DNA from 3 places in the Rhizobium sp. G187 genome. Region 3 is predicted to be linked to each of the others. Evidence: riboswitches for the same ligand, from Rfam matches in the RefSeq annotation. Region 3 holds a riboswitch; each other region holds the start of a gene.

Region 1 (6,850 bases), on a different contig from region 3:
AGAATTCCGCAGATGGTACCGACAACAGCACGCGACCGTTTTCGATGAAGACGACATGTTTGGCAAGCCGTTCGATGTCTCGCGGATCATGGGTGACGAGCAGCAGCGTGGCTCTGGTTTCGGCCTGGAGATCGGCGATGAGTTCGACCATCGAACGGCGCAGGCCCGGATCAAGCGCCGCGAGCGGCTCGTCAAGCAACAGGACGGGACGATGCCGCACCAGAGCCCGGGCAATGGCGGCGCGCTGTCGCTCACCGCCCGAAAGAGAGCCCGGCAAACGATGCTCGTAACCCCCAAGCCCAACCCGCTCAAGCGCATGCCCGATGGCTTCACGATCCGCAGGCGACAACCTCAGTCCCGGATGAATGCCGAGCCCGATATTGGTGAAGAGATCGAGATGCGCGAAGAGGTTGTTGTCCTGGAAGACAAGGGAAACCGGACGCTCGGCCGGCGCCAGCCGCGTGACATCCTGCCCGTCGATCCGCACTGCACCGCTTTCCGGCTGCTCGAAGCCGGAGACAAGATTGAGCAGCGTCGACTTTCCCGAGCCGGATGGGCCGACAATGGCCGTAACCGCACCGCGCTCGAAACCACAGTCGAAATCGAAGTGGCTGGTGCCAAGCGTCAGGGTCACATGATCGAGTGTAACGGCGGCGGCAGCGGTTTCAGGCGGCATCAACACGCTCCCTTGCAGTCGAACCCGGCGCGCCAAGAAGAGCCAGAAGCAGGCAGATCAGACCAAGGATCAGCGCCAGCCCGTCGGCATCGTGGCTGCGATAGCTGCCCATGCTGGCATGGATCAGCGTTGGCAGGGTGGAAATATTCTCCGATCCAAACAAGGCCACAGCACCCAGGTCGCCGAGCGAGAGGGCCATGGCGAAAGTCAGCGCGGCAAACAGCGGCCGGCGCAAAACCGGCCAGTCGATCAGCCGCAGGCGCTGCCACACGGAGAGGCCGAGGCTTTCGACAAGACGGGCCGTGCGCTCGCGGTGGTCACGATAGGCCGGTTCCAGAACGCGCGTGGCAAAGGGTAGCGCCATCAGGGCATTGATGCCCGTCACGACGAAAGGGGCAAAAAGCGCGACATCCCCATACGGCCGCAGCATCAGGAACCAGCCGGTGGCGAGTACCGTCGTCGGCACGAGCAGAACCAGCGAAGAGACGCCGGCGAGGCCGAGAGAAAAAGCCTGCGTGACGGGCGCGGCAGACATTGTCCGATCGTGGCGGCCGGTCAGCTGGCTACGCGCCGCGACCACAGCATAGGCGCCAAGGGTGGCCAGAAGCCCGGCCGCGACCGCAACGATGAGACTGGTCATTGCCGCCTGCTGAAACGCCGATTGCTGCATGAGGCGCCACAGATCGGATCGAAGCCCGGAGACCACGACCTGTCCGAGCGGCAGGATAAGGAAGAGGGCACTCACGGCAAGCAGCAGCCCATCGGCTGTGCGAACCAGCGCAGCGCGTCCGTCGAAACGGGGAAAGCGGCGGCCGCTTGCCTGGCCCGCATCGCTGGCGCTTGGAAGAAGGCTCAAGGTCAGGAGCACGACAGCGGTCACGAGGATCTGCGTCACTGCCAGCGAGACGGCGCGCTCCGGATTGAAGTCAAAGCGCAGGGCCTGATAGATCGCGACCTCGATCGTGGTCGCTGCCGGTCCGCCGCCGAAGATGAGCACCAGCGTGAAACTGGTGACGCAGAGCATGAAGATGAGGCCGGCCGCCCCCGGAATGACGCGGGCAAGCACCGGCCATTCGATGAACCGGAAGGTCGAGAGCGGCGAAAAGCCGAGGCTGGCGCCCATGCGCCAATATTCCGCCGGTACCCGCTCCAGCGCAGACAGCAGGAGCCGGCTGGCTAGCGGCAGGTTGAAGAAGACATGGGCGACCAGAATGCCGCCAAGACCATAGATCGAGAGTGGCTGAGAGACGCCGAGGCCGACAAGCGCCGTGTTGACGATGCCATTGCGGCCGAAAATGCCGATCAGGCCAAGCGCGCCGATCAGAACGGGCAGCCCCATGGGAACGGCCATCAGCCGGATGAGCCAGACCCGACCCGGAAAGGATGGCTGGCGGGCAAGCGCACTGGCCACCAGGACAGCCAGGCCGACAGAGAGAAATGTCGAGAGCGCTGCCTGCCAGAGCGTAAACTGCAGGAGTGCCAGGATCACCGGATCGCCAAAGATGTTGAGGACGCCGGATCCTGTGCGCCCCGACAGCAGGGAAAAAAGTGCCGTGCCAACGAAACCGCCAATCGCCAGCAGAACAAAGAGGCCGCCCACGAATGCGGGCAGCCTGTTACGCCAGGACTGATGGAGCGGTCTCGCCATCGACGCTCAGTTCAGCGTCATGGCCTTGAGCCACTCATCGATCCAGGCCTGACGATGCTCCGCCACCTCTTCGGGTGACTTCAGGAACGTGACCTCGGGTGTCACCAGCTTGCCAAAGGCATCCGGCAGCGGATCGGTGGTGGCGGCAGCCGGCATCATCCAGTTGTTGGTCGGGATCGTGTCCTGGAAGGCAGGCGTCAGGGTGAAGGCGAGGAACTGACGGGCAAGCTCCTTTTCCGGCGCATTCTTCATCAGGCCGGCAACCTCGATCTGGATATAGTGCCCTTCAGAGAAGGCAGCGGCCTGATAGCGATCGGTTTGTTCCGCCACCATGTGATAGGCGGGGGACGTCGTGTAGGACAGAACCATCGGCGCCTCGCCCTTGGTGAACAGGCCATAGGCTTCCGACCAGCCGGGCGTGACGGTCAGGACACGGTTCTTCAGCTTGGCCCATGCGGCCGGCGCTTCGTCGCCATAGACAGCCTTGACCCAGAGCAGCAGACCAAGACCCGGTGTCGAGGTGCGCGGATCCTGGATCACGATCTTCTCCGCCGGATCGCCCTCGACCAGCTCCTTCAGGCTTTTCGGCGGGTTCTTGACGGTCTGCGTATCGTAGATGACGGCAAAATGCCCGTAGTCATAGGGAATGAAGGTATCATCCTTGAATCCGTCGCCCGGGAGAGTGAGGGCGGATGTATCGAGTCCATGCGCCTCAAACAGGCCGGTCTGCTTGGCCTCCGCCACCAGATTGGTATCGAGACCGAGCACGACATCAGCCTTTGAGGTCTGACCTTCGAGCTTCAACCGGGTGAGGAGGGCCACGCCATCGGCAACGCCGACGAAGTTGACCGTGCAGCCGCACGTCTTTTCGAAGGCTTCCTTGACCTTGGGGCCTGGACCCCATTCGGAAACGAAGCTCTCATAGGTATAAACGGTCAGCGTCTTTTCCGCCGCAAGGGCGGACGTGCCGAAGCCGAGACCAAGGATCGCGGCGGCCAGGCCGTGCAGGAACATGGATGTAATCTGGGGTCGCATGGCGCCCTCCTCCTTCAATATCGTTGCTGTCGGGATAGGGCGCCTGATCTCGTCGCGTCTAATCCCTCCGCCGGTGTTAACCGGATCAGGTTCCGCGGGTTGGCAAGACTGCCTCTCAGCCAAGGATCCAGATGGACCGAAGGCACCCCGTTAGAGCACTCAAGCAAATAGCGCGGCACTTGGCCGAGTGCAAGATGGGGACATTTCGCCCCAGGACGCCAAACGTCAGGAAATTGGCAAGTGCTGCGTGCTAGACCGGGATGAAAGACGGGAATTGCACGCATGATGTCTCAGCAGTCGAAGACCAAGAACGATCCGAAGCGTGTCATTGCGGAGGTCGAGGCCAGTTTCAGCCGCCAGCTGCGCATAGCCCTCGACAGCTTCTGGAAATCGTCTGTCCGAAACCGCATCATCGCCTTTGCCGCCGCTCTCGTGGCCGTCATCCTTGCCACCGTCTACGGCACGGTGCTGATGAACCAGTGGAATGCCCCCTTCTTCAACGCGCTGGAAAAGCGCGACTTCACAGCCTTCATCAATGAACTCCAGACCTTTGCGATGATTGCCGGCGGGCTGCTCGTGTTGAACGTCGTACAGGCCTGGCTCAACCAGATGACGTCGCTCTATATGCGCGAAGGCCTGTCGCGCGACGTCGTCGATCAGTGGCTGACCGGCGCCCGCGCCTATCGTCTGTCGATCTCGAGCCCGCTCGGGGTGAACCCCGATCAGCGCCTGCACGAGGATGCCCGCAAGCTGGCTGAGATGACGACATCACTGGCCATCGGCCTGTTCAACGCCACCATCATGCTGGTCAGCTTTATCGGCGTGCTCTGGGGACTTTCGAGCGAGTTCACCTTCCACATCGGAGAAACCAGCTTCCAGATTCCGGGCTATATGGTCTGGGGCGCCATTCTCTACGCGCTTGCCGCCTCGCTGCTGAGCCAGCTCGTCGGGCGCTCGCTCTCCAAGCTCAACGCGAACCGCTACGCCCGGGAAGCCGATTTGCGATTTTCGCTGATGCGGGCCAATGAGAACCTGGAGGCAATTGCTCTTTCCCGCGGCGAGGAAACAGAGCGACGGCATATCCACCAGGCGCTGGACGGCGTTCTGGGCACGCTTCGCCAGCTCGCCCTATCGCTGACCAATCTGACCTGGGTCACCGCCGGCTTCGGCTGGCTGGCGATCATCGTACCGATCCTGATTGCGTCACCGGCCTATTTTGCCGGAACGATCACGTTTGGTGGTCTGATGATGGCAGCGGCAGCCTTTACCCAGGTCTATTCGGCGCTGCGCTGGTATGTCGACAATTTCGGCGCGATCGCCGACTGGCGGGCGGCACTGGAGCGCGTCACGGTTCTACGGGCTGCACTCACCAGCATGGAAGAGAGTCATGGCGGACCGGGCCGGTTGACACTGGATCGCAGCACGGACGGGCGTCTGAGGCTGGAAGACCTTGAGATCTACGCCCGGGCCAATGGCGATACCTATGAAAGCGCCTTCCGGCTGAAGGAAAGAGCCGTGGTGATCGAACCGGGAGACCGCGTGATGGTGAATGGCGACCAGGGCGTGAACCGGAAACTGCTGTTCAATGCCATGGCGGGGCTCTGGCCCTTTGGCAGCGGCAGGATTGCGCTGCCATCGGGTGACTCCGATATCGTGTTCATGCCGCAGACCGGCTACCTGCCCGAGGGGCGACTGCGCAGCCTGCTCGCCTATCCTGCCTCCTCGGCCGGTTTTGATGAAGCGGACATGAAAGATGCACTAAGCCGCGTTGGCCTTGGCGACTTTGCCAAAAGGCTCGACGAACGGGGGCGCTGGGACCGCATTCTCGACAAGGACCAGCAAATGTCCCTGGCCTTCGCCAGCATCCTCCTGCGCAAGCCGCGCTGGCTGGTGTTGCAGGACGTTCTGGAAGGACTGGAGCCGGAAACCGAAAGCCGGCTGACAAACATGCTGAAAGACATGCAAGGCACGACTCTGATCTATCTTGGCCGTTCCATGGCTTTTGCAACAGCAACGGGAGCCAGAGCCGTGCATCTGGAAAAGACGACAGTCAACGCCGGACTGGACGGCGCTCCAACCGATGGCTGAAGCCCTCTTCGCAGTCTTGGTCATCGGTCTTCTGATCCTTGCCAGTTTCCGGCTCTACAAAGAGAAAACTCAGTGTTGGAATTTTCCCCATGGCAAGAACATAAAGGGCTATGTCTTGTGGGCAATACTGCTCACTGGCTGGTTCGGGCTCTTGTGGATGTGGCCCTGGTCCGCATGAAGATCGCGGACTGAGATCGACCCTTACCCCTCCAACTCCTCGCGCAGCATTTCGAGTTCCAGCCATTCCTCTTCCATACGGGTGATATCGGCCCGCAGCTTTTCGAGCTCGGCAGCGAGCTTGTTGAAGGTTGCCGGGTCCTTGGTGAAGAGCTTGGGATCGGCCATCTTGGCCTCACGGGCAGCGATTTCCGTCTCGGCCTTCTCCATCTCCTTCGGCAGGTTTTCGAGCGCAAACTTCTGCTTGAAGGACAACTTGCCCTTGGTTTTTCCGCCACCATCGGCAGGCTTTCCGCCGGAGGCCTCCTGCGCCTTGGCGCGCTCGGCCTTCTCCACCCGCTTGCGTTCATCCTCCACGCCCTTGCGTTGGGCAAGCATGTCGGAATAACCGCCGGCATATTCGATCCAGCGACCATCGGGGTTTTCCGGATTGGCCGGCGCAATGGTCGAGGTCACGGTGCGGTCAAGGAAATCGCGGTCATGGCTGACCAGGATGACGGTGCCGGAATAGCCGGCGACAATTTCCTGCAACAGATCGAGCGTCTCTATGTCGAGGTCGTTGGTCGGTTCGTCGAGGATGAGGAGGTTCGAGGGCTTCGCCATCATCCGGGCCAGCATCAGGCGGGCACGTTCGCCGCCGGAGAGATTGCGGATCGGCGTGCGGGCCTGTTCCGGTGCAAAAAGGAAGTCCTTCATATAGCCGGTGACATGCTTCTGCTCACCATTGACCAAAAGGTTTTCGCCACGACCATCTGTCAGGTAATGGGCGAGGGTATCCTCCGGATTGAGATCCTCGCGCTTCTGGTCGAGGACCGCAATCTCGAGATTGGTGCCGAGCTTGACCACGCCCTCATCCGGGGCAAGCTGGCCGGTCAGCATCTTCAGAAGCGTCGTCTTGCCGGCACCGTTCGGTCCGATCAGACCGATGCAGTCGCCGCGATGGACCCGGATCGAAAAGGGCGCAACAATCGGGCGGTCGCCATAGGTCTTGACGATCTTGTCAGCCTCGATGACCAGCTTGCCGCTTTCCTTGCCTTCAGTGATCGCAGCCGAAATCGTACCTGTCGGCCCCTTGTGGCCGCGATACTGCGAGCGCAGATCCTGCAGATTGCCGAGGCGGCGCATGTTGCGCTTGCGCCGCGCGGTCACGCCGTAGCGCAGCCAGTGCTCCTCGCGCTCGATCTGGCGGCCAAGCTTGTGCTGCTCGATCTCTTCTTCTTCAAGCA
Region 2 (6,850 bases), on a different contig from region 3:
AGCAGCTTGTTGATTTCGGCGGCATCCGTGCCAGAACCGGCAGCGATGCGCTTCTTGCGGGAATGCTTGAGAAGATCGGGATTGGCGCGCTCAGCCTTGGTCATCGAGGAGATGATGGCGAGCTGGCGATCAAAGACCTTGTCGCTCATGCCGGAGGCGGCAAGCTTGTCCTTCATGCCGGACATGCCCGGCATCATGCCCATGATACCGCCCATGCCGCCAAGCGACTTCATCTGCTTGAGCTGTTCGGCCATGTCATTGAGGTCGAATTTGCCCTTGGCCATCTTCTCGGCCATCGCGCGGGCTTTTTCGACATCGATAGTCTCGGCAGCCTTCTCGACCAGCGAGACAATGTCGCCCATGCCGAGGATACGATCCGCGATACGGCGCGGATGGAACTCGTCGAGTTCCGACATCTTCTCGCCGACACCGATCAGCTTGATCGGCTTGCCGGTCACGGCACGCATGGAAAGGGCAGCACCACCGCGCCCGTCGCCATCCATGCGGGTGAGCACAAGACCGGTAATGCCGACGCGCTGGTCGAAATTGCGGGCCAGATTCACGGCATCCTGACCGGTCAGCGAGTCCGCGACCAGCAGAATTTCATGCGGCTTCGAGCGGGCCTTGATCTCGGCCATCTCGATCATCAGCGGCTCGTCGATATGCGTGCGACCGGCGGTATCGAGGATGACCACATCGTGACCGCCGAGCTTGGCGGCCTGGACGGCGCGCGCGGCAATATCGGTCGGCGACTGGCCGGCGATAACAGGCAAGGTATCGATGCCGGTCTGTACGCCGAGCTGGCGAAGCTGTTCCTGGGCGGCCGGGCGACGCGTATCGAGCGAGGCCATCAAGACCTTCTTCTTCTCGCGCTCAGTCAACCGCTTGGCAATCTTGCCTGACGTCGTGGTCTTACCCGAACCCTGCAAACCGACCATCATGATGACGACGGGCGCTGCGGCATGCAGATCGATCGTCACACCCTCGGAGCCGAGCATCTCGACGAGTTCGTCATGGACGATCTTGACGACCATCTGACCGGGCTTGATCGACTTGAGAACAGCAGCACCGACAGCCTTTTCGCGCACCTTGTCGGTGAAGCTGCGAACCACTTCAAGCGCGACGTCGGCTTCAAGAAGAGCCCGACGCACCTCGCGCAGGGCAGCGGAGACATCCGCTTCCGACAGCGCGCCACGGCCGGTCAGTCCATTCAGGATGGAACCAAGGCGGTCCTGGAGGTTTTCAAACATCGGCTCTTCCTTGCATGGTTTCGGGATACCCAAAACCTCGGTCTTCTCGACGCCGAAAACAAGACGCAAAGCCAAAAAGCACCCGAGGGCGCATCGCGCTGTCGGGTGTTGACCTCCGGGATCTCTTTATACCTTTACGGGTCCCGGTCGGTGGCTTGGAGTGCTTGTCTCGTCGCAGATTGCGGGGATAAACAGGAAAAACCGCCGAAAGTCAACGCAAATTGCGAAATGCTACCCGGATCGACACCCACAGCGCCGCGCAGATGACTGCCGCGACTTAAGGAGCTGGGTAGCGAGCCGAATATTCTGCCTTGCGGCGTGCCAGCGTTTCATTCCAGTTACGGATGGCTGCGCCATCTCCAGCGAGCGCTTGCTCCCGGAGTTTCTGCACCCAGTATCCGGCATCCTCGCTGAATTCGTAGACGGTCAATCCATGCTCGGCGAGCACCGCCTGGGGATCAAAGCCTGGAGAGGATGCCGCAGCCTCCAGATGGCCCTGAACGCGGGCATAATCGTCGAAAGTCACCAATTTGCGCTCCCGCGCGATCGAGCCGGTGGTCTCGGCAAAAAGCGCGGCATCCGCCCTGGAGAAGGCTTCGCCATAGCGCGATGTGAGCTTCAGGTCCTTATCTTCACGCAGTGCTTCGAGGAAGCGCTCGTTGACCTCCTCGAACATCTGGTCATCGACCGCCAAGCTCTGCAGCACCTGCTTGCGATCTTGATTGTTCGCGAGCCGCGCCGAGGCTTCCGCCCAGGCCTCGAAAGATACGCCATGCACCGGCGGGGGAATGTCATCGGCAGCGGCAAGGGAAGGAGCGGCGACGAACATTATGGCAAGCAACAGACTTGAAAAGATCTTCATCGGTTCTCAAATGGCTTTGGGCAAAACAACGGTATTGGCAATGGATACCGCGCGGGAGCGCGACTTGAAGGGCCATACGTCACATTCTATGAAACGACGATGAAGAGACGCCAGTTTTTCAAATGGACGGGGATGGGTCTGGCGCTGCTGGGCGGCGGTCTCGCGGCAGGGAGAGCCATGGCGGGCAATCGCTATTATTCTGGACCACTCTCGGACCACTTCGACGGTAAGGTCTTTTTCAATCCCGGCGGCGAGGAACCACGCGGCTTCACCGATCTGTTGCGCTGGCAATTCGAAGGCGGGCGCGTTGCATGGCCGAAGTCCGCAATGGCGGGCTCTCTTCCGGCAACGAAACCCGAGCAGCGCGTCGATGGCACCCGCCTTGTCGTCACGATGGTCGGCCATGCGACACTGCTCATCCAGACGGCTGGGCTAAACATCCTGACGGACCCGGTCTGGTCGGAGCGCGCGAGCCCCGTGTCCTTCGCCGGACCAAAACGCGCCAACCCACCTGGCATCGCCTTCGAGGACCTGCCGCCGATCGACATCGTCATCGTCACGCACAATCATTACGACCACCTCGATGTCGCGACCTTGAAACGGTTGGGTCAGGGGCATGATGCACGCATCATCACGCCGCTCGGCAATGACACGATCATTCATGCCGAACACCCGTTTACCGGCACTTCGGTAATGGACTGGGGCGACCGCCTAGATCTCGGCAACGGACTGGTGGTCCATTGCGAGCCCTGCCATCATTGGTCGGCACGTGGCATGGGCGACCGGCGCATGGCGCTTTGGGCGGCCTTCCTCATCGAAACGCCGGGCGGAAAGATCTACCATATCGGTGATACCGGTTATGCCGAGGGACAGCACTACCGGGAGATCCGCGAGAAGCATGGCGACATTCGTCTCGCCATCCTGCCGATCGGCGCCTACGAGCCGCGATGGTTCATGAAGGCGCAGCACCAGAATCCGCAAGAAGCAATCGAGGGATTTCACCTGAGCGGCGCCCAGTTCGGCATCGGCCATCACTTCGGCACCTTCCAGTTGACCAATGAGGGCATCGACGATCCGCCGAAGGCACTTACGACCGCAATGGCTGCAAAGGGTATCGGCACGGATCGCTTCAAAGGCCTGCGGCCTGGCCAGCAATTCGATGTGCCGATGCGGATTGCCTGACACGGGCCATTGGCACGAGAATTCTCCGACAGCGCAATCGGCGATTGACACGCCGCATCGTTTTGATGAGACTTCACGCATTCACCAGGGGTGTCCCGTCAAGGGGCTGAGATTTCGCTACGCCAAACCGCAAGGGACAAGCAGCGCGATGACCCGTTGAACCTGATCCAGTTCATACTGGCGTAGGGACGGTGCGAGCGCTTGCGAAAACGACGATTCGGACACCCCGAATCCCGTGGCGTCTTTCCATCATTCCGGCTGACATGACTGGGTCTCCAACCTGAACACTTGGAGCTCCACGATGAACATTGCCCCCCAATTCAAAAAACCCGAAGTGACAACCGGGCCGCTTCCGGCCTCGACCAAGATCTTCCTTGAAGGCGAAATCTACCCGGAGATTCGTGTGCCAATGCGCCAGATCGCGCTGCATCCGACCTCCGGCGAGCCACCGGTGACGGTCTATGATTCCTCCGGCCCCTATACCGATTCGACCGCAGAGATCGCCATTGACCGCGGCCTGCCGCGCCACCGCCTCACCTATCTGGCGGCGAGCGGCGACCTGGAAACCTATGACGGCCGATCCTTGAAACCGGAGGACAACGGCCTCGTTTCCGACGAGAAGAAGACGCCCGAGTTTCCCGTGAAACATCGGCCGCTCCGCGCTCGGAACGGCAAGGCCGTAACCCAGCTTGCCTATGCCCGGGCTGGCATCATCACCCCCGAGATGGAATTCGTCGCGATCCGCGAAAATCTCGGCCGCAAGGCGCTGAAGGAGGCTCTTGTTCGAGATGGAGAGAGCTTTGGCGCCGAAATCCCCGACTATGTGACCCCGGAATTCGTCCGCCAGGAAGTGGCGTCCGGCCGGGCGATCATTCCCGCCAACATCAACCATCCCGAACTCGAGCCGATGGCAATCGGCCGAAACTTCCTGGTCAAGATCAACGCCAATATCGGCAACTCCGCCGTGACCTCGTCCATGGCCGAGGAGGTCGAGAAGATGGTCTGGGCGATCCGCTGGGGCGCCGACACCGTTATGGATCTCTCGACCGGCCGCAACATTCACAACATCCGCGACTGGATCCTACGCAATTCGCCCGTTCCGATCGGCACCGTGCCCCTCTACCAGGCACTGGAAAAGGTCGGCGGCATTGCCGAGGATCTGACCTGGGAGGTTTATCGCGACACGCTGATCGAGCAGGCCGAACAGGGCGTCGACTATTTCACCATCCACGCCGGCGTGCGGCTGCATTACATCCCGCTCACCGTCAACCGCGTCACCGGCATCGTTTCGCGCGGTGGTTCGATCATGGCCAAGTGGTGTCTGCATCATCACAAGGAGAGCTTCCTCTACGAGCATTTCGAGGAAATCTGCGATATCTGCCGGGCATACGATATCTCCTTCTCACTGGGCGACGGCCTGCGCCCGGGCTCGATTGCCGATGCCAATGATGCAGCCCAGTTTGCCGAACTGGAGACGCTGGGAGAGCTGACCAAGATTGCCTGGGAGAAAGACTGCCAGGTGATGATCGAGGGGCCCGGCCATGTTCCCATGCACAAGATCAAGGAGAACATGGACAAGCAGCTGAAGACTTGCGGCGAGGCCCCCTTCTACACGCTGGGGCCACTGACGACGGATATTGCGCCGGGTTACGACCACATCACCTCCGGCATCGGGGCTGCCATGATCGGCTGGTTCGGTACGGCCATGCTCTGCTACGTCACGCCGAAGGAACATCTGGGCCTGCCCGACCGCGACGACGTGAAGACTGGCGTCATCACCTACAAGATTGCAGCCCATGCCGCCGATCTCGCCAAAGGGCATCCGGCCTCTCGCCTGCGCGACGACGCGCTCAGCCGCGCCCGGTTCGAATTCCGCTGGGAGGATCAGTTCAACCTCTCGCTCGACCCGGACACCGCACGATCCATGCATGACGAGACCCTGCCCAAGGAGGCACACAAGGTCGCCCATTTCTGCTCGATGTGCGGGCCAAAATTCTGCTCCATGCGGATCTCCCATGACATTCGCGCCGAAGCCCAGAAAGAGGGCCTGGCCGCCATGGCGGAGAAATACCGCGCCGGCGGCGACCTCTACATGACGGGCGAGGAGATGGCGGCACTCGACACGGGAGACCGGCAATGACGGTTCGGGTGAAGGGCGCTGGCGTCGCAGGCCTCGCTGCGGCGGTCGAACTGGCGCGAAAAGACATCCGCGTCGAGGTGGTCGAGATGCGCCGTGATATCGGCCTTGGGGCCTCTCATTGGGCAGGCGGCATGCTCGCCCCCTATTGCGAGCGGGAAGCCGCCGAGGAAATCGTGCTGATATCAGGTCTTTCCGCCGCCGACTGGTGGGAGGAGGCTGTCCCCGGCCTCGTCTCACGAAGGGGAACGCTGGTGCTGGCCAATCCCCGCGATCTGCCGGATCTCAAGCGCTTCGCAAGCCGCACGCGGGGTCATCGCTGGCTGGATGAAGCAGAACTTGGAGCGTTGGAGCCCGGTCTTGCCGGGCGTTTCGACACTGGCCTCTTCTTCACTGACGAGGCCCATCTCGACCCCCGCAAGGCGTTGCGGGGTCTTTACGAGGTGGCACGACAGCTAGGGGTCTCCTTCCGCTTCGGCGAGGACGTCAGTGATACGGAAGACTATTCTGCGACCGTCGACTGCACTGGGCCGCAAGCGATCGGAGAGATCGAGGGACTGCGCGGTGTTCGCGGCGAGATGCTGTATCTGGAAACGTCGGAGGTGACCCTTTCCAGACCGGTCCGGCTCCTGCATCCCCGCCATCCGATCTACGTCGTCCCGCGCGGCAACGGCCGCTTCATGCTGGGTGCAACGATGATCGAGGCAGAGGATGACGGGCCAATCACCGCACGCACGATGATGGAACTCCTGAACACCGCCTATGCCCTCGATCCCGCCTTTGCCGAGGCCCGCATCGTCGAAACCGGCACCGGCATCCGCCCGGCATTTTCCGACAATGTACCGCGTGTCGTCGAAACCAAACAAGGACTGGCCTTGGCCGGCATGCATCGCCACGGCTTCCTTCTGGCGCCGGGTCTAGCCCGGGAAGCGGCTGAGCGCATCGCCGGACGTCTGAACGCCGCCCAAAGGAGGAGCGCATGAACCTCATCGTCAACGGAGAGGCCGTGGAAGCGGACATCCACACTCTCGCAGAGCTGCTCTCAAAGCTGGACTACGAAGGTGACTGGCTGGCGACGGCCGTCAATGGCGACCTCGTCCATCGCGAGGACCGGGCCTCATACATGCTGAAAATCGGCGACCGGATCGAGATCCTGGCGCCCAAGCAGGGAGGATGACATGACACTGGATCTCTATGGGAAGACAATCCCCTCGCGGCTGCTGCTGGGGACGGCACGCTACCCATCGCCTTCAATCCTTGCTGAAGCGGTGCGCCGCTCCGGAGCCCGGATCGTGACCGTCTCGCTACGCCGGGAAACCGCAGGCGGCAAGGCGGGCGGCGCCTTCTTCCAGTTGATCCGCGATCTCGGCGTGCATGTCCTGCCCAACACCGCCGGCTGCCACAGCGCCCGCGAGGCGG
Region 3 (6,850 bases):
GCATTTGCCTGACGCGCAATTTCCGATAGGGTCGCGCTCGACAGAAAGGGGTTACGTTTTCATGACCTTGGCCGGAAAGCGCATTTTGCTGATCATTGCGGGTGGCATCGCCGCCTACAAGAGCCTCGACCTCATCCGACGGCTACGCGAGCGGGGCGCCAGTGTGCGGCCGATCATGACCCGCGGCGCCCAGGAATTAATTACGCCGCTTGCAGTCGGCGCCCTTTCGGCAAGCCATGTCTACATCGATCTGTTTTCACGCGAGGACGAGCAGGATGTCGGCCATATCCGGCTGGCACGGGAATGCGACCTCATTGTCGTCGCGCCCGCTACGGCCGACCTCATGGCCAAGATGGCGCATGGACTGGCGGATGATCTGGCCTCGACCGTGTTGCTCGCCAGTGACCGGCCCATCCTCATTGCGCCAGCCATGAACCCGAAGATGTGGCAAAAGCCGGCAACACAGCGCAATCGTCAGACGCTGGAACGCGACGGGGTCCATTTCATCGGCCCGATGGAAGGTGAGATGGCGGAAAGCGGCGAGCGTGGCCTCGGCCGCATGGCTGAGCCGCTCGATATAGCGACGCATGTTGAAGGCATGCTGGCCGGCCCGAAGCCGCTTGTCGGTCTGAAAGCCGTCGTAACCTCAGGCCCGACACACGAGCCGATCGACCCGGTGCGCTATATCGCCAATCGCTCGTCCGGCAAGCAGGGCCATGCGATTGCGGCAGCCCTCGCCCGGCTTGGAGCGGAGGTAACACTGGTCTCAGGCCCGGTGACGTTGCCTGATCCGGCTGGACTGAACGTGGTCCATGTCGAGCGCGCCGAAGAGATGCGCGACGCCGTCTTGGCCAGCCTGCCGGCTGATATTGCCGTGATGGTCGCAGCCGTTGCTGACTGGCGCGTCATCACGTCTGCTGGTCAGAAGATCAAGAAGCAGCCGGGAGAGGCTCCACCGCCGCTTCAACTCGCGGAAAATCCCGACATCCTCAAGACCATCGGTCATCACGAGATGCGACCACGGCTGGTGGTCGGCTTTGCTGCCGAGACGGAACATGTCGAGGAGAACGGCAAGGCCAAACTTCAGAGGAAGGGCGCTGACCTCATCGTCGCCAATGATGTGTCTCCGGAGACCGGGATCATGGGCGGCGACCGAAATCGAGTCCGGTTGATCACCCATGCGGGGATCGAGGCCTGGCCTGACTTGTCCAAGGAGGAGGTTGCAGACCGCCTTGCCTTGTGGATCGCAACCCAGGTCGGAGGTAGCAGCGCATGAGCATTTTTACGCGAGAAGGCTTTTCCGCCTTTGCCAGCAAATATCCCGGCACGAGCCTTTCCGACCAATGGGACAGTTGCATCGCCAAGGTGGGTGACAAGGTCTTTGCGCTCCTCACCGACCAGGAGCGCCACCTTGCCTTCAAGGTCAGCGAGGAGACATTTGAGATCCTGACCTCGCTCGACGGCGTGACACAAGCACCCTATTTCGCAAAACGCAAATGGGTGGCCGTCGAACCGGGGACGGCGTTGTCCGAGGCCGAGCTTTCGGAATATCTGGACCGATCCTATCGTGCCGTCAGTGCCGGGCTCACCCGCAAACTGCGCACCGAACTCGGGATAGCCTGAGCGTTTGCGCCAGGATCAACCCACCATGACCTGAAGAGCGGCATCCTGAGGCGGCGCGCGCTCGACGACAGGCTGAAACTCGGCGGCATCCAGACCCTTATCGCTGAGAATGACTGCACTGCCCGCCGGGATTTCGACCCAGGTATCGGTTTCGTCATTCAGCGGTTCGGAGACAAGACAGTAGCTCCCCTTCGGCCCCATGGGTGCCGCATAAAGCGTCGGTGCATGTTCATCGGTCGAGTAGCGCACGGCATAGAGCGTGGAACCGTCCGAAAAGGCTGCCGTCATGCGGACGCGGGCATGGCCGGTGAGATGGAGGCTGATCTGTTCGACAAAGCCGACCGCCTCTGCCATGGCCGCGATTGGGCGTTCGCGCAGGCCAAACTGGAGTGCCAGCAGGAAGAGCAATTCGCTGTCGGTGGTGCCGACGCGGGCGTGAAAATGCTCATCGTCGAGCATCGCTTCCATCGGCCGGCGAATGCGGTCGAAATGATCGATCTGGCCGTTGTGCATGAAGGACCAGCTGCCATGCACGAAGGGGTGGCAATTGTCGCGACGCGTTGCGCCATGGGTGGCGGCGCGGACATGGGCAAGGAAGAGCGGTGACCGGATCTGGCGAGCAAGGCTTTTCAGGTTACAGTCGGACCAGGCCGGAAGCACATCGCGAAAGCGACCAGGCTCGGGTCTGTCACCATACCATGCGATGCCGAAACCATCGGCATTGGTCGCCGTCTTGGCGCGGGTAGCGCAGTGGGATTGCTCGATCAGCGAGTGTGCCGGTGAGGTCACGAGCTCCTCAAGAAAGATCGGTTCTCCGCGATAGGCTGCCCAGCGACACATCTTGTCTTCACAACTCCTGTGCCGCAAAACACGGCGACTTTCCGACAGTCTTCGCCCGAATGGCTAACGATCTCTAAACATCACGATATTCATGACAGAAATTTGTCGGTGCTCGCAACGGTTTTTTGCAGCGCAATACGAGCAAAAGTGAACACTGCGTTCCTCTTGCATCCCATGCGGCAGGCTCTGAAATCGCTTATATCACTGAAACAACAGACCATCATCCGCGATGAGGAGTACGCGACATGTCCATTCGTCCCGTCAAGCATGAGAGCCTTGCCATGCCAACCATGGAAGGCGCCGGCGTCAAGCTGCACCGGGTCTTCGGCTTCGGCGACACGTCGATGACCGATCCTTTCCTGATGATGGATGACTTCCGCAACGACAATCCCGGCGATTACCAGCGCGGTTTCCCATGGCATCCGCATCGGGGCATCGAGACGATCACCTATGTTCTCGCCGGCACGGTCGACCATGGCGACAGTCTCGGCAACCACGGCACGCTGGGCGCGGGTGACCTGCAATGGATGACGGCCGGGAGCGGCATTCTGCACCAGGAAATGCCGAAAGGCGATTTTGCCGGACGTATGCACGGCTTCCAGCTTTGGGCCAACCTGCCATCATCCCTGAAGATGACCAAACCGCGCTATCAGGATATCAAGGCTACCGACATTCCGGTCGTGGTGGACGATGATGGCACCTCGGTCCGCATCATCTCAGGCGACTTCTGGGGCCGCAACGGTCCCGTCGATGGCATCGCTGCCGATCCTGTCTATGTCGACATTTCGGTGCCGCCGGGCAAGCGGAAGACCTTTCCGGTCGACACCTACCGCTCGGCCTTCGCCTATATCTTCGCAGGGTCCGGCTCGTTCCGCGACGCCTCGAAACCGTTCGGCGTGAAGGTCGAGAAGGAGTTCATGGGCGAGGAGCTGAATATTCGTGACCTTTCCGGTAACCGGACGCTGGTTGTTTTCGACACCGGAGACGAGATCACCGTCCAGGCCGGGGAACAGGGGATACGCTTCCTGCTCGTGACCGGAAAGCCAATCAAGGAGCCTGTCGCGTGGCATGGTCCGATCGTGATGAACACGCGCGAAGAGCTGATGCAGGCCATGCGCGAACTCAACAACGGAACCTTTATCAAGGCCGATCATTAATAGAGCACAGTCAAGTTCAACTTGCCCGGCGGCCCTCCAACCGCCGGGCATTTTTTTGGCAGAACCTACTTGCGTGCGAGGGCGATATGCGGATCACCGGTTCCTGCCATTGCGGAGTCATCCGTTACGAAGCCGAGGTCGATCCATCGGCTGTGGGCATTTGCCATTGCACCGATTGCCAGCAATTGACGGGGTCGGCCTATCGGGTGACCATCTCCACCTCGCCTTCGAAGTTTCACATCCTGTCCGGCAGCCCTAAGGGCTATCGCAAGCTTGGTGACAGTGGACGCCCGAGCGATCAGTTTTTCTGCGGCACATGCGGCTCACCGCTCTGGCGCGTCTCAGCCGAGACGGGCGAGATCGGCATCCGGCTGGGCACTGTGGATCAGCGATCGCAACTGAGCCCAACCCACCAATCCTTCGTCGCCTCAGCGCTGCCCTTCGCTTTCGATATCAGCCAAATCCCCAAAGATTCGAATAGTTAATCGCGCCAGAGTGCGTGGAAATGATGCACCGGTCCGTGGCCGGCTCCGACACTCAACTGATCCGACATCCTGACCGCTCCTGCCAGCCAATCCTTCGCCGCATGAACGCTATCCTCAAGGCTCCTCCCCTTCGCCAACTCGGCAGCAAGGGCGCTGGATAACGAGCATCCGGTTCCATGCGTGTTGGCCGTCTTTATGCGGACAGCTTCGAACCAGGTCACTTGCCCTTCCGACACCAGAACATCGGGGCTCTGTTCACCGACCAGATGCCCGCCTTTGACCAGGACCGCGCGCGGGCCGAGCGTGGTCAAGCGATTTGCCTGCGCTCCCATCACGGTCCGCTCACGTGCTTCCGGCTCACCCAAAAGCGCCGCAGCCTCCGGCAGATTGGGCGTAAGGAGGGATGCGAGCGGCAGAAGATCGCGCTTGAGAACTTCGATTGCCTTCGGGTCGAGCAAGGGCGCGCCGCCTTTGGCGATCATCACGGGGTCAATGACAATTGCTACCCCCTGATGGGGCCTCAAAGCGTCAGCCACCGCGCGCGCAATCCCGGCATTGGCGATCATGCCGATCTTCACCGCATCGACCCTCACATCGGCAAAGACCATCCGGATCTGCTCTGCGACGAATTCCGGGTCGAGGGCCTGCACCGCCGATACACCTTGGGTATTCTGGGCTGTCAAGGCGGTGATGGCGGCCATGCCATAGCAGCCTCGAGCCGCAAACGTCTTCAAGTCGGCTTGAATGCCGGCACCACCTGATGGATCGGAACCGGCGATGGACAGCACATTGCGGATGGCGGAATTGGTCGACATGGCAGCATCTCTCTTGGGGGCGACGGAGATGCAACGGAACGGCACGCAAGAAGCGGTGGAGCCCCGAGCGACTCCCTCCGCCAGCATGATCTGGTTCAGGTTCAAAGGGTGCTTCTCAGCCCGGCTTGCGCCAGACGCCCCTGTCTCTCGGGAGGAAGACTAGATCAACGCAAGCGCCCTGTCACCCGCCGTGTCGTGCCAACGGACACCGCCATTCCGCATCCGCATCGCACTTGCCGCCGATGGCCCTCCTGGGTTAGGTCCGGGAATACTTCCACGGTTCTCGCAGGACGGCACTCTTGACCTCTTCCTCCCCCAATCTTTTCGACAGGCATTATCAGGGCTTCCTTTTCGACATGGACGGCACGCTGTTGAACTCAATCGCCGCTGCCGAGCGCGTGTGGAGCCGATGGGCGCTTCGCCACGGCCTGGACGTCGAGACCTTCCTGCCGACCATGCATGGCAAGCGTGGGGTCGACACGATTGCCGCGCTCAACCTGCCGGGCATTGACGTGGTGAAGGAAGCGCTGGACGTCGAGCGCGGCGAGATCGAGGATCTGGAGGGCGTGATTGCTCTACCGGGTGCAATCGCCTTCCTGCAGTCGCTGCCGCCGGAACGCTGGGCAATCGTTACCTCCGCACCCGCCGCCTTGGCCCGGGCCCGCATTGGAGCAGCCGGGCTGCCGCAGCCGCGCCAGATCGTGACAGCCGAAGATGTTAAGATCGGCAAGCCGGATCCGGCGGGTTACCGCTTAGGCGCCGAAAAGCTGGGTATCGATCCGGCAAATTGCCTGGTGTTTGAAGACGTTCTGGCCGGCGTTCAGGCGGGAGAAGGTGCCGGGGCGGACGTGGTCGTGGTGACCTCCACCCATCAGCACGTGCTTGAAACGCGCTATCCGACCATTTCGGACTACGAAGACCTTCGGATCGAGACAGATCCGGACCTCGGCATGCGGATCATGCGCCTCGGCTGATTGCCGGGGTTTTGAGAACCCCGGCTTTACCGGCCTCAATCACGCCGCCTTGGCGACGTGATATTCCTTGATGGCGACCATCTTGATCGCCGGATAGCGCTCGGCTTCGTAGCGCAGCGAGAACTGATCCTGCGCCATGAAGACCGGATCGCCATCCAGATCCCGGCAGATATCGCCACGACGGGCGGTCATGAACTTGTCGAGGTCAGCTGCATTTTCAGCCGAGATCCATCGGCAGACCGAAAAGCGCGACATTTCGAACGAGACAGGCAGGGTGTATTCACCCTGAAGGCGCTCCTTCAACACGTCGAGCTGCAGCGCGCCGACCACGCCGACGATCGCCGGCGAGCCGTCTTCCGGCGAGAAGAGCTGCACGACGCCCTCTTCGGCCATCTGCTGCAGGGCTTCCTTCAGCTTCTTGGCCTTCATCGCATCTTCCAACCGGACGCGGCGCAGGATTTCCGGCGAGAAGTTCGGCACGCCCTGGAACACCAGAGCCTCACCCTCGGTCAGCGTATCACCGATGCGCAGGGTGCCGTGGTTGGGGATACCGACCACGTCGCCCGCGTAAGCCGTATCCGCCAACTGGCGCTGCGAGGCAAAGAAGAATTGCGGCGCGGTCAGACCCATCTGCTTGCCGGTGCGGGCAAGCTTGGCCTTCATGCCGCGTTCCAGCTTGCCGGAGCAAATGCGGGCAAAGGCGATACGGTCGCGGTGGTTCGGGTCCATGTTGGCCTGGATCTTGAAGACGAAGGCCGTCATCTTTTCTTCCGAAGCATGCACGGTTCTGACATCGGCCACCTGGTCACGCGGCGGCGGCGCGAATTCGCCAAGCGCATTGATCAGATCGCGCACGCCAAAATTCCTGAGCGCCGAGCCGAAGAAAACAGGCGTCATATGGCCTTCGAGGAAAGCCTTGTGATCGAAGGGCTTGCAGGCTTCCTGCGCCAGTTCCA

What was found. Region 3 has a riboswitch for thiamine pyrophosphate ahead of thiD (bifunctional hydroxymethylpyrimidine kinase/phosphomethylpyrimidine kinase). Riboswitches for the same ligand answer to the same signal wherever they lie in the genome.
Region 1: linked by a shared signal. The riboswitch ahead of thiB (thiamine ABC transporter substrate binding subunit) and the one ahead of thiD (bifunctional hydroxymethylpyrimidine kinase/phosphomethylpyrimidine kinase) in region 3 are both predicted to bind thiamine pyrophosphate.
Region 2: linked by a shared signal. The riboswitch ahead of thiC (phosphomethylpyrimidine synthase ThiC) and the one ahead of thiD (bifunctional hydroxymethylpyrimidine kinase/phosphomethylpyrimidine kinase) in region 3 are both predicted to bind thiamine pyrophosphate.

Annotation. Positions count from the first base shown of each region.
Region 1 is NZ_JBPUGM010000004.1:392,122-398,971, forward strand. Features, by position in the region: gene thiQ (thiamine ABC transporter ATP-binding protein) at 1-676, opposite strand, end outside; gene thiP (thiamine/thiamine pyrophosphate ABC transporter permease) at 666-2,324, opposite strand; gene thiB (thiamine ABC transporter substrate binding subunit) at 2,331-3,359, opposite strand; TPP riboswitch at 3,405-3,519, opposite strand; gene ACSV9I_RS14340 (ABC transporter ATP-binding protein/permease) at 3,642-5,447, shown strand; gene ACSV9I_RS14345 (ABC-F family ATP-binding cassette domain-containing protein) at 5,649-6,850, opposite strand, start outside.
Region 2 is NZ_JBPUGM010000004.1:427,972-434,821, forward strand. Features, by position in the region: gene ffh (signal recognition particle protein) at 1-1,250, opposite strand, end outside; gene ACSV9I_RS14515 (hypothetical protein) at 1,528-2,112, opposite strand; gene ACSV9I_RS14520 (MBL fold metallo-hydrolase) at 2,212-3,294, shown strand; TPP riboswitch at 3,371-3,501, shown strand; gene thiC (phosphomethylpyrimidine synthase ThiC) at 3,596-5,434, shown strand; gene ACSV9I_RS14530 (FAD-dependent oxidoreductase) at 5,431-6,414, shown strand; gene thiS (sulfur carrier protein ThiS) at 6,411-6,608, shown strand; gene ACSV9I_RS14540 (thiazole synthase) at 6,610-6,850, shown strand, end outside.
Region 3 is NZ_JBPUGM010000006.1:88,669-95,518, reverse strand. Features, by position in the region: gene coaBC (bifunctional phosphopantothenoylcysteine decarboxylase/phosphopantothenate--cysteine ligase CoaBC) at 62-1,276, shown strand; gene ACSV9I_RS17405 (MmcQ/YjbR family DNA-binding protein) at 1,273-1,623, shown strand; gene ACSV9I_RS17400 (class II glutamine amidotransferase) at 1,639-2,463, opposite strand; gene ACSV9I_RS17395 (pirin family protein) at 2,709-3,620, shown strand; gene ACSV9I_RS17390 (GFA family protein) at 3,707-4,105, shown strand; gene thiD (bifunctional hydroxymethylpyrimidine kinase/phosphomethylpyrimidine kinase) at 4,102-4,920, opposite strand; TPP riboswitch at 4,976-5,072, opposite strand; gene ACSV9I_RS17380 (HAD family hydrolase) at 5,220-5,894, shown strand; gene ACSV9I_RS17375 (peptide chain release factor 3) at 5,934-6,850, opposite strand, start outside.